One region of the Microbispora cellulosiformans genome, then DNA from elsewhere that is predicted to be linked to it. Evidence: predicted binding sites of a transcription regulator. Region 1 holds the regulator's gene; the other holds the start of a gene.

Region 1 (5,859 bases):
CGTGTGGTGGTCGGGGGTGGAGCCCTGCCAGGTGCTCGACCACGTCGACGTGAAGGAGACCGCGCGCGAGGTGACGGTCACCGTGTACGAGGGGCAGGACCGGCGCTCCCCCGACGCCGTCTGCATCGCGATCGCCATCCAGAAGACCACGCAGGTGCGGCTCGAGTCCCCTCTCGGCGACCGGAAGGTGGTGGACGGGGCGAAGTAGGAGGCGGGCCCGTGAGCTTCGCCCTGCATGGGGCAGGCGCGGGCCTGGGACGGAATCGCGGATGCCGGGACTAAATCCGCGCGCCCTGGGGTTGAGCCTCGTAGACTCAAGACGTTTGACAGGAACCCGGATCGGGTCCAGTATTTGAGTCTGACCGACTCAACTTTGACTACAAGGACGTACTCATGGCACGTGCGGTAGGTATCGACCTGGGGACGACCAACTCCGTCGTCTCGATTCTCGAGGGCGGCGAGCCCACGGTCATCGCGAACGCGCAGGGCTCGCGGACCACGCCGTCCGTGGTCGCGTTCGCGAAGAACGGAGAGGTCCTCGTCGGCGAGGTGGCCAAGCGGCAGGCGGTGACCAACGTCGACCGCACCATCCGCTCGGTCAAGCGTGAGATGGGCACGAACTGGACCGTCGAGATCGACGGCAAGAAGTTCACGCCCCAGCAGATCAGCGCCTTCGTCCTGCAGAAGCTCAAGCAGGACGCGGAGGCGTACCTGGGCGAGAAGATCACCGACGCGGTGATCACCGTTCCCGCCTACTTCAACGACTCGCAGCGGCAGGCCACCAAGGAGGCCGGCCAGATCGCGGGCCTCAACGTGCTGCGCATCATCAACGAGCCCACCTCCGCGGCCCTGGCCTACGGCCTGGACAAGGAGAAGGACCAGACCATCCTGGTCTTCGACCTCGGCGGCGGCACCTTCGACGTGTCCCTGCTCGACGTCGGCCAGGAGGACGGGCACGGGTTCGTCGAGGTCAAGGCCACCAGCGGCGACAACCACCTCGGCGGCGACGACTGGGACCAGCGCGTCGTCGACGAACTGGTGACCCGCTTCAAGAACGCGCACGGGGTCGACCTGGCCAAGGACAAGATGGCCCTCCAGCGCCTGCGCGAGGCGGCCGAGAAGGCCAAGATCGAGCTGTCGGCCCAGACCGAGACCACGATCAACCTGCCCTACATCACCGCCTCCTCCGAGGGCCCGCTGCACCTGGAGGAGAAGCTCACCCGGGCGGAGTTCCAGCGGATCACCGCGGACCTGCTCGAGCGCTGCAAGGGCCCGTTCAACCAGGTCATCAAGGACGCGGGGATCAAGGTCTCCGACATCGCCCACGTGGTCATGGTCGGCGGCTCGACCCGCATGCCGGCCGTCTCCGAGCTCGTCAAGGAGCTGACCGGCGGCAAGGAGCCCAACAAGGGCGTGAACCCGGACGAGGTCGTCGCCATCGGCGCCGCGCTCCAGGCCGGTGTCCTCAAGGGCGAGGTCAAGGACGTCCTGCTGCTCGACGTGACCCCGCTGAGCCTCGGCATCGAGACAAAGGGCGGGATCTTCACCAAGATCATCGAGCGCAACACGACGATCCCGACCAAGCGCTCGGAGGTCTTCACCACGGCCGAGGACAACCAGCCGTCGGTGCAGATCCAGGTCTACCAGGGCGAGCGCGAGATCGCGGCGTACAACAAGAAGCTGGCCACCTTCGAGCTGACCGGCATCGCCCCGGCCCCGCGCGGCATCCCGCAGATCGAGGTCACCTTCGACATCGATGCCAACGGCATCGTGAACGTGTCCGCGAAGGACCTCGGCACGGGCAAGGAGCAGTCGATGACCATCACCGGCGGCTCGGCCCTGGGCAAGGACGACATCGAGCGCATGATGCGCGAGGCGGAGTCCTACGCCGAGGACGACCGGAAGCGCCGTGAGGACGCCGAGGTCCGCAACAACGCGGACGCGCTGGCCTACCAGACGGAGAAGTTCCTCCGCGAGAACGACGACAAGGTCCCGGCCGACGTGAAGACCGAGGTCAACGACTCCCTCGCCGAGCTGAAGAAGGCGCTGGAGGGCACCGACACGGCCGTCATCCGCGACTCCGCCGAGAAGCTCGCGACCGTCAGCCAGAAGATGGGCTCGGCGATCTACGCTCAGTCCCAGGCGGCCGGAGCCGAGGGCGCCGCGCCCGGCGCGGACGCCGGCGCGGGCGCGACCGGCCAGCAGGCGAAGGCCGACGAGGACGTCGTCGAGGCCGAGATCGTCGATGACGAGCGGGAGGGCGGCAGCAAGTGAGCCCGCGTGAGAACGGTTCCCAGGAGGAGCCGGTGATCCGCGACAACCGGAAGATCGACCCGGAGACCGGCAGGGCCCGCGAGGCCACCACGGTGGACGACGGCGCGGCGCAGGCGGAGTCCGCCTCCGTCGCCCAGGAGCCGGAGGTCGCGGCGGCCGAGGGGTCCGCGGCGGACCTGCTCGCGGAGCGCACCGGCGACCTCCAGCGCCTGCAGGCGGAGTTCAGCAACTACCGCAAGCGGGTCGAGCGCGACCGGATCACCGTCAAGGAGCAGGCCGTCGCGAGCGTGCTCACCGAGCTGCTGCCGGTGCTCGACGACATCGGGCGCGCCCGCGACCACGGCGAGCTCACCGGCGGCTTCGCGAAGGTGAGCGAGTCGCTGGAGACGGCCGTCGGCAAGCTGGGCCTGACCACGTACGGCACGAAGGGCGACCCCTTCGACCCGACCGTGCACGAGGCCCTGCTGCACAGCTACTCGGCGGAGGTGACGGAGCCGACGTGCGTCGAGATCCTCCAGCCGGGCTACCGGATCAACGACCGGATCCTGCGCCCGGCCCGGGTGGCCGTCGCCGAGCCGAGCGAGGAGGAGGCGCCGCGCGACGCGGCGGACGACTCCGGCGCCGCCGATGGATCCGACGAGAACTGAACAGCCGGGGGTCTCTCCCGATCGGGAAGGATCGGGAGAGACCTCAGTCACTCCCCTTTCGTGTGAAGGAAGCGATAGATGAGCACCAAGGACTACTTGGAAAAGGACTACTACGCCGTCCTTGGTGTGCCCAAGACCGCGAGCGCCGAGGAAATCAAGAAGGCGTACCGCAAGCTCGCCCGGCAGTACCACCCTGACGCGAACCCCGGCAACAAGCAGACCGAGGAGAAGTTCAAGGAGGTCTCCGCGGCCTACGACGTGCTCTCCGACGCCAAGCGGCGCAAGGAGTACGACGAGGCCCGCACGCTGTTCGGGTCCGGCGTGGGCGGGTTCGCCGGCGCGGGGGGTCAGCGGCCCGGCGGCGGCAGCTTCAACTTCGACCTCGGCGACCTGTTCGGGGGCTCGGGTTCGGGCGAACGGATCGGGGACCTCTTCGGCGGCCTGTTCAACCGGGGCGGCGGCCCGCGCACGACCACCACGACCGGCCGGCCACGGCGCGGCCAGGACGTCGAGTCCGAGGTGACGCTCGCCTTCGGCGAGGCGGTCGACGGCACCACGGTGTCGCTCCGGCTCACCAGTTCGTCCGCCTGTGCGGCCTGCGGCGGCACGGGGGCGAAGGCCGGCACCACGCCGAGAGTCTGCCCGACCTGCGAGGGGACCGGGGCGGCCAGCCGCAACCTCGGCAACTTCGCCTTCTCCGAGCCGTGCCGCGACTGCCGCGGCCGGGGCCTGGTGGTCGACGACCCCTGCCCCGTCTGCGAGGGCAGCGGGCGCGGCAAGAGCACCCGCACGATCCAGGCTCGCATTCCCGCCGGGGTCGGCGACGGCCAGCGCATCAGGATCAAGGGCAAGGGCGCGCCGGGTGAGAACGGCGGCCCGGCGGGCGACCTCTACGTGCTGGTGCACGTGAAGCCACACCCGGTGTTCGGCCGCAGCGGGGAGAACCTGACCGTCTCGGTTCCCGTGACCTTCCCCGAGGCCGCGCTCGGCGCCGAGATCAAGGTGCCGACGCTGAAGGGCATGCCGGTGACCCTCCGAATCCCCGAGGGGACGCCGAACGGGCGGACCTTCCGGGTGCGCGGGCGCGGGGCCCCGCGCAAGGACGGCACCAAGGCCGATCTGCTGGTCACCGTCCAGGTGATGGTGCCGCAGAACCTGGACGACAAGGCCCGCGCGGCCCTTGAGGAGTTCAGGAACGCGACCGAGGGGCCGGACCTCCGCGAAGAGCTGATCAAGCAGGCCAGAAGCGAGTGAGCCGATGGATGCCAGGTTTTTCGACATCTCCGACGACACCCCTGTCTATGTGATCTCCGTGGCCGCCCAGCTGTCCGGGCTGCACCCGCAGACGCTCCGCCAGTACGACCGGCTCGGCCTCGTCAGCCCCGGCCGTACGGCGGGGCGGGGACGGCTGTACTCCACCCGGGACATCGTGCTGCTGCGCGAGGTCCAGCGGCTCTCCCAGGAGCACGGCATCAACCTCGCCGGCATCAAGCGGATTCTCGAACTGGAGACGGAGAACCTGCGCCTGCGCGAGGAGGTCGCGCGGCTGCGGGGTGAGCTCACCATGGTGCGGGCACTGGTCCGCTACGAACTGCCACCCGCCTGAACCTGCCACCCGCCCGCAACCTGCCACCCGCCCGCAACCTGCCACCTGCCACCTGCCTTAACGGGGAATCGAGGCATCGACATATGGACTACAAGTTCACCCAGAAGAGCCAGGAGGCCCTGTCCGCGGCTGTGCGCCGCGCCGCGGCCGACGGCAACCCCGAGGTCGCGCCCGCCCACCTCCTGACGACCCTGCTGGCGCAGAACGGCGGCATCGCCGGGTCGCTGCTGCAGGCCGTCGGCGCGGACCCGGCGAGGCTGCGCGCCCAGGCCGAGGAGCTGCTCGGCCGGCTGCCCAAGGCGCAGGGCTCCACCGTGAGCGCGCCGTCCAGCTCGCGCCAGCTGCTGACCGTGATCAACACGGCGGCGCAGCGGGCCAAGCAGCTTGAGGACGAGTACGTCTCGACCGAGCACCTGCTGGTCGGGCTGGCGACCGACGGAGGGCAGGTCGCCGACCTGCTCAGGGGCGTGGGCGCCACACCCGACGCGCTGCTGGAGGCGTTCGAGAAGGTCCGCGGGCACGCGCGGGTGACCAGCGAGACGCCGGAGGACACCTACCAGGCGCTGGAGAAGTACGGCGTCGACCTCACCGAGGCGGCGCGGGCGGGCAAGCTCGACCCGGTCATCGGCCGCGACAGCGAGATCCGCCGGGTCGTCCAGGTGCTGTCGCGCCGCACCAAGAACAACCCCGTGCTGATCGGCGAGCCCGGCGTCGGCAAGACCGCCGTGGTGGAGGGTCTCGCCCAGCGGATCGTCGCGGGCGACGTGCCCGAGAGCCTGCGCAACAAGCGCCTCGTGGCGCTCGACCTCGGCGCGATGGTCGCGGGCGCGAAGTACCGCGGCGAGTTCGAGGAGCGCCTCAAGGCCGTGCTCACCGAGATCAAGGAGAGCAACGGCCAGATCGTGACGTTCATCGACGAGCTGCACACGATGGTCGGCGCGGGCGCGGCCGAGGGCGCGATGGACGCGGGCAACATGCTCAAGCCCATGCTGGCCCGCGGCGAGCTGCGGATGATCGGCGCCACCACGCTCGACGAGTACCGCGAGCGCATCGAGAAGGACCCCGCGCTGGAGCGGCGCTTCCAGCAGGTCTACGTCGGCGAGCCGACCGTCGAGGACACGATCGCGATCCTGCGCGGGCTCAAGGGCCGCTACGAGGCCCACCACCAGGTGCAGATCTCCGACAGCGCGCTGGTCGCCGCCGCGACGCTCTCCGACCGCTACATCACCGCACGCTACCTGCCCGACAAGGCCATCGACCTGGTGGACGAGTCGATGTCGCGGCTGCGCATGGAGATCGACTCGCGGCCCGTGGAGATCGACCAGCTCCAGC
Region 2 (5,859 bases), on a different contig from region 1:
ATCGCGCACCTGCTCGCCGAGTGGCTGCTCGCGAGGCTGGGCCCCGCGGCGGTGCGCTTCGCGCAGGACTTCTGCCCGGAGGTGGCCACCTATCTCGGCGGCGGCGCCCCGCGCGTACGGGCCCGCGACACCGTGGCCGACGTCATCCGCCGGCGCCGCCCCCGAGCCGTCGTCGCGCACTCCCTCGGCAGCGTGGTCACGTACGAGGCGCTGTGGGCCCATCCCGACCTGTCCGTCGACCTGCTGGTCACGCTGGGCAGCCCCCTCGGCATGCGCCGCGTCGTGTTCGACCGGCTCGCCCCCGTGCCGGTCCGGGGCCGGGGAGCGCGCCCGCCGGGCGTGCGCCGCTGGATCAACATCGCCGACAAGGACGACATCGCCGCCATCCCGGCCGCGCTGGCGTCGTGCTTCGACGGCGTCGAGCGGGACGTCTCCTGCGACATCGACTGGCTCGACTTCCACACCGTGCGCAACTACCTGCGCTGCGGGGGTGCCAACGAGTATCTGAAGCCCTTCGTCGCCTGAGTCGCGCACACGCGTTATGATCGTACGACCATGAAGACTGTGCTTTTCGACTACGGCAACGTCGTCTCCCTGCCCCAGGCCCCCGAGGACGTCGCCCGCCTGGCCTCGTACGTCACGGGGGCCGAGGCCGGGTTCGAGGACCGCTACTGGGAGGTGCGGCTCGACTTCGACCGCGGCTCGCTCGACCCGGCCGCGTACTGGTCCCACGTGTACGGCAGGCCGATGGGCGGCGCGGGCCTGGACGAGGTCGTCGCCCTCGACGTGGCGAGCTGGTCGCGGCCCAACGAGGAGACGGTGGCGATCGTCGACGAGCTGGCCAAGGTCGGGGTGCCGATGGCGCTGCTGTCCAACATGCCGGTCTGCGTCGCCGAGGGCATCGACGCCCTGCCGTTCATGCGGCCGATCGGACCACGCTTCTACAGCGGCCGGATGGGCCTGGTGAAGCCCGAGGCGGAGATCTTCCACGAGACCGTGGCCTGGCTCGGGGTCGCTCCCGGCGACCTCGTCTTCGTGGACGACCGGCTGGAGAACGTCGCGGCGGCCGAGCGGGCCGGGCTCGCCGCCGTCCACTTCCGCGACGCCGCCGCCCTACGCGAGGACCTGAAGTCGCTTCTCGGCTGAGCGCGTGGCCCCCCGTGCCCGGGGCGGAGGGGGCGCACTAGACCCCCCGCGTCAGGTGCCCGAACTCGCCGGAGGGCGGGAGCCGAGCGGCGACGCCTCGTCCGGGCGTTCGGGGGCGGGCGGCGCGACCTCCTGCGCGGCGAGCACGTTCGTCCTGATCGTGACGAAGGCGATGACCGCCGCGACGACCATCATGACCGCGCAGACCAGCATCGAGGTGTGGTACCCCCGGGTGAACGCGGCGGGCGACTCGTAGGCGTCGCCCGTCAGCCCCACGAGCGGCGGCACGGCGGCGACGGCCAGCAGGCCGCCCGTCCTGGCCAGGGCGTTGTTGACCCCGCTCGCGACACCCGCGTACCGCTCCTCCGCCGTGGCGAGCACGGTCGCGGTGAGCGGGGCGACGGCGGCGGACAGCCCGAGCCCGAACACGCACGCCGCGGGCAGCACGTCGGCCAGGTAGGACGTGCCCGGGCCGATGCGGCTCATGAGCAGCAGCCCGGCCGCACACAGCAGGATGCCTCCCGTCATGGGGAGGCGCGGGCCGATCCTCCTCGCCAGCTCGCCGGCCCGGGACGACAGCAGCAGCATGAGGATCGTGACCGGGAGCATCGCCGACCCGGCCGCGATGGGAGACAGCCCGGCCGACACCTGGAGCTGGACGACCAGCAGGAAGAACACCAGCCCCATCGCCGCGTACATGACCAGCGTGACGACGTTGACCGCGGTGAACTCCCGCGAGGCGAAGACCCCCACGGGGACGAGCGACCGGGGGGAGCGCCGGATCTGCACCACCACGAAGCAGACGGACAGGATGATCCCGGCGGCCAGCGGCACCAGCCCGTCACCCGCCAGGATCAGGCCGTACGTCAGCCCGGCCAGCGCGGGCGCGGCGAGGACGGTCCCGAGCACGTCGAAGCGGCCGTGCGGCCCGGTGTCTCTGGTCTCGGGCACGTGCCGGGCGGCGACGCCGACCACGACGGCGGCGAGCGGCAGGTTGAGCAGGAACACCCACCGCCAGCCGGCCGCCTCGACCAGCCACCCGCCGAGCAGCGGGCCGACGGCGGCGGCCACGCCGCCCAGCCCCGACCAGGCGCCGACGGCGCGGGGCCGGTCGTCCGGCACATAGCTCGCCTGGATGATCGCGAGGCTGCCGGGGATCAGCAGGGCCGCCCCGATGCCCTGGAGGGCGCGGGCGAGCACGAGCACGGGGGCGTTCGGCGCGATCCCGCAGAGGGCGGAGGCCAGGGCGAACCACACCACCCCGACGACGAAGATCTTGCGCCGGCCGAGCCGGTCGCCCAGCGACCCGCCGAGCAGGATCAGCGCGGCCATCGTGAGCGTGTAGCCGTTCACGGTCCACTGGAGGCCGGACATCCCGGCGTCGAGGTCGCGGCCGAGGGCGGGGAGGGCCACGTTGACCACGGTGCCGTCGAGGGTCGCCAGGGACGACCCGAGGACCGTGGTGAGCAGCACCCAGCGGCCCGTCGCCGAGCGGAGTCGGATATGCCCGGATGTCATGCAGGCCATCATGCGCCATCCGGAGGCGTGGGCATGCCCCGGCATCGGGGGAATCGAACAGCGATTACACGATTACGATCGCTCACAGCGAACTGACGCAGAACAGGGAACAGGGACGGGCTCCTGTTAGTTGAGTCGGCATAACTCAACCCATTGGAGTGCTGATGTCCCAGGTCCTTCCCGTCCTCCCGCTCGACGACGAGGTAGTCCTGCCCGGCATGGTCGTTCCCTTCGACCTGTCGGACTCGGAGGTCCGCGCGGCCATCGACGCCGCCCGGGCCGGTGGAGAGAGCACGGTCCTGCTGGTGCCCCGCGTGGACGGCCGCTACGGCCCGGTGGGGGTGAGCGCCGTCGTGGAACAGGTCGGGCGGCTGCCGGGCGGCGAGCCCGCGGCCGTCGTGCGCGGCGTGCACCGCATGCGCGTCGGCACCGGCACCACCGGCCCCGGCGCGGCGCTGTGGGTCGAGGCGACGGTGCTGGAGCCGGTCGCCGCCGGGCCGAGAGCGGGAGAGCTGGCCAAGGAGTACAAGGCCCTGACCACCACGATCCTGCAGAAGCGGGGCGCGTGGCAGGTCGTCGACGCCGTCAACCAGATCACCGACCCTGCCGTCCTCGCCGACAGCTCGGGGTACGCCCCCTGGCTGACCATCCAGCAGAAGCTGCTGCTGCTGGAGATCGCCGACCCCGCGGAGCGTCTCGACAAGCTCGTCGGCTGGGCCCGCGACCACCTCGCCGAGATGGACGTCGCGGAGACCATCCGCAAGGACGTTCAGGAGGGCATGGAGAAGCAGCAGCGCGAGTTCCTGCTGCGCCAGCAGCTCGCCGCCGTACGCAAGGAACTGGGCGAGCTGAGCGGCGACCCCTCCGACGAGGAGGAGGACTACCGGGCCCGCATCGAGGCCGCCGACCTGCCCGAGAAGGTCAGGGAGGCGGCGCTCAAGGAGGTCGCCAAGCTGGAGCGGACCTCCGACCAGTCGCCCGAGACCGGCTGGATCCGCACCTGGCTCGACACGGTGCTGGACGTCCCGTGGAACGTCCACACGACCGACTCCTACGACATCGCGGGCGCCCGCGCGGTGCTCGACGCCGACCACACCGGCCTCGACGACGTGAAGGACCGCATCGTGGAGTACCTCGCGGTCCGCAAGCGCCGGGCCGACCAGGGACTCGGCGTGGTCGGCGGGCGCCGCAGCGGCGCCGTGCTCGCGCTGGCCGGCCCTCCCGGAGTCGGCAAGACATCGCTCGGCGAGTCGGTCGCCCGCGCCATGGGCCGGAAGTTCGTCCGGGTCGCCCTGGGCGGCGTGCGCGACGAGGCCGAGATCCGGGGCCACCGGCGCACGTACGTCGGGGCGCTGCCGGGCCGCATCGTCCGGGCGATCCGCGAGGCGGGCTCGATGAACCCCGTCGTGCTGCTCGACGAGATCGACAAGGTCGGCGCGGACTACCGGGGCGATCCCACGGCGGCGCTGCTGGAGGTGCTCGACCCGGCGCAGAACCACACCTTCCGCGACCACTATCTGGAGGTCGAGCTCGACCTCAGCGACGTGCTGTTCCTCGCGACGGCCAACGTCCTGGAGCAGGTGCCCGGCCCGCTGCTCGACCGGATGGAGCTCGTCACGCTGGACGGCTACACCGAGGACGAGAAGGTCGCCATCGCCCGCGACCACCTGCTGCCGCGCCAGCTGGAGAAGGCGGGCCTCACCCCGGCCGACGTGACGGTCGAGGAGGCGGCGCTGCGCCGCCTGGCGGGCGAGTACACCCGCGAGGCCGGCGTCCGCTCGCTGGAGCGGTCGATCGCCCGCGTCCTGCGCCGGGTGACGGCGAAGGTCGCCCTCGGCGAGACGGAGCTGCCGGTGACGGTCGCCCCCGGCGACCTGGTCGCCTACCTGGGCCGGCCGCGGCACGTGCCCGAGTCGTCCCTGCCGGAGGCCCGCCAGCGTACGGCGGTGCCGGGTGTGGCCACGGGCCTCGCGGTGACCGGCGCGGGCGGCGACGTCCTCTACGTGGAGGCGTCGCTGGCCGACCCGGAGACCGGGGCGACCGGCGTCACGCTCACCGGGCAGCTCGGCGACGTGATGAAGGAGTCGGCGCAGATCGCGCTGTCCTTCCTGCGGTCGCGCGGCGCGGAGCTGGAGCTGCCGGTCGGGTCGCTCCGGGACCGGTCGGTGCACATCCACGTGCCCGCGGGCGCGGTCCCGAAGGACGGCCCGTCGGCGGGCGTCACGATGACCACGGCCCTGGCCTCCCTGCTGTCGGGCCGCCCGGTCCGCGGCGACGTGGCGATGACCGGCGAGGTGTCCCTGACCGGCCGGGTGCTGCCGATCGGCGGGGTCAAGCAGAAGTTGCTGGCCGCCCACCGGGCCGGGGTCACCACCGTGCTCATCCCCGCGCGCAACGAGCCCGACCTGGACGACGTGCCGGCCGAGGTGCTGGCCGACCTCACCGTCCACGCGGTGAGCGACGTCCGCGAGGTCCTCGACCTGGCCCTGACCCCCGCGACGGTCACGCGGCAGGCCGTCGCCTAACCGGCATAAATGGACGAATCATCCGGTCGCTTGACCGGATGATTCGTTCGTGCTGTCATGGCCCCATGTTGTACGGCACACCGGCGCTGGAGGCCGAGGACGAGAAGGTGCTCGCCGAGATCGAGGAGATGCGGCGCGACCTGAAGTACCGGCTGGCCGAGGCGCACCGGTGGGACGGCCTGCTGCGGAGGCAGTTGCAGGCGCGGGCGATCCAGGGGTCGAACTCCATCGAGGGCTACCACGCCAGCGTCGAGGACATCGAGTCGATCATGTCGGGGGAGGACCCCCTGGAGACGTCGGCGGCCGTCGCCCGCGAGATCTCGGGGTACCAGCAGGCGCTCACCTACATCGGCACCCTCTCGCGGGCGTGGGCCTTCCGCTACGACGCCGGCCTGCTGCACGCGCTGAACTTCATGATGATCGGCCACCACATGAACAAGACCCCGGGCACGGTCCGGCCCGGCGGAATCTACGTGCGGAACTCGGCCACCGGCGAGGTGGTCTACGAGGGCCCGGACCACGAGCAGGTGCCCGGCCTGCTCGCGGAGCTGGTCGAGTGGCTCAACGAGGGCGATCTCGACGCCGCCGGCTACGTGCGCGCCGCGATGGCCCACCTCAACCTCGTCAAGATCCACCCGTGGCGGGACGGCAACGGGCGCGGGTCGCGGGC

What was found. Region 1 encodes HspR, which represses chaperone genes until heat shock. Its sites were predicted from a motif close to ANTTGAGTCNNNNNGACTCAANT; they were not measured.
Region 2: the regulator HspR is predicted to act here: its motif matches at 2,793-2,815, upstream of lon (endopeptidase La).

The regions. Positions count from the first base shown of each region.
Region 1 is NZ_VYTZ01000008.1:114,392-120,250, reverse strand. It holds gene F5972_RS23080 (hypothetical protein) at 1-208, shown strand, start outside; gene dnaK (molecular chaperone DnaK) at 394-2,274, shown strand; gene grpE (nucleotide exchange factor GrpE) at 2,271-2,921, shown strand; gene dnaJ (molecular chaperone DnaJ) at 3,000-4,175, shown strand; gene F5972_RS23060 (heat shock protein transcriptional repressor HspR) at 4,180-4,527, shown strand; gene clpB (ATP-dependent chaperone ClpB) at 4,611-5,859, shown strand, end outside.
Region 2 is NZ_VYTZ01000006.1:397,199-403,057, forward strand. It holds gene F5972_RS18900 (hypothetical protein) at 1-525, shown strand, start outside; gene F5972_RS18905 (HAD-IA family hydrolase) at 556-1,146, shown strand; gene F5972_RS18910 (MFS transporter) at 1,198-2,664, opposite strand; gene lon (endopeptidase La) at 2,829-5,189, shown strand; gene F5972_RS18920 (Fic family protein) at 5,255-5,859, shown strand, end outside.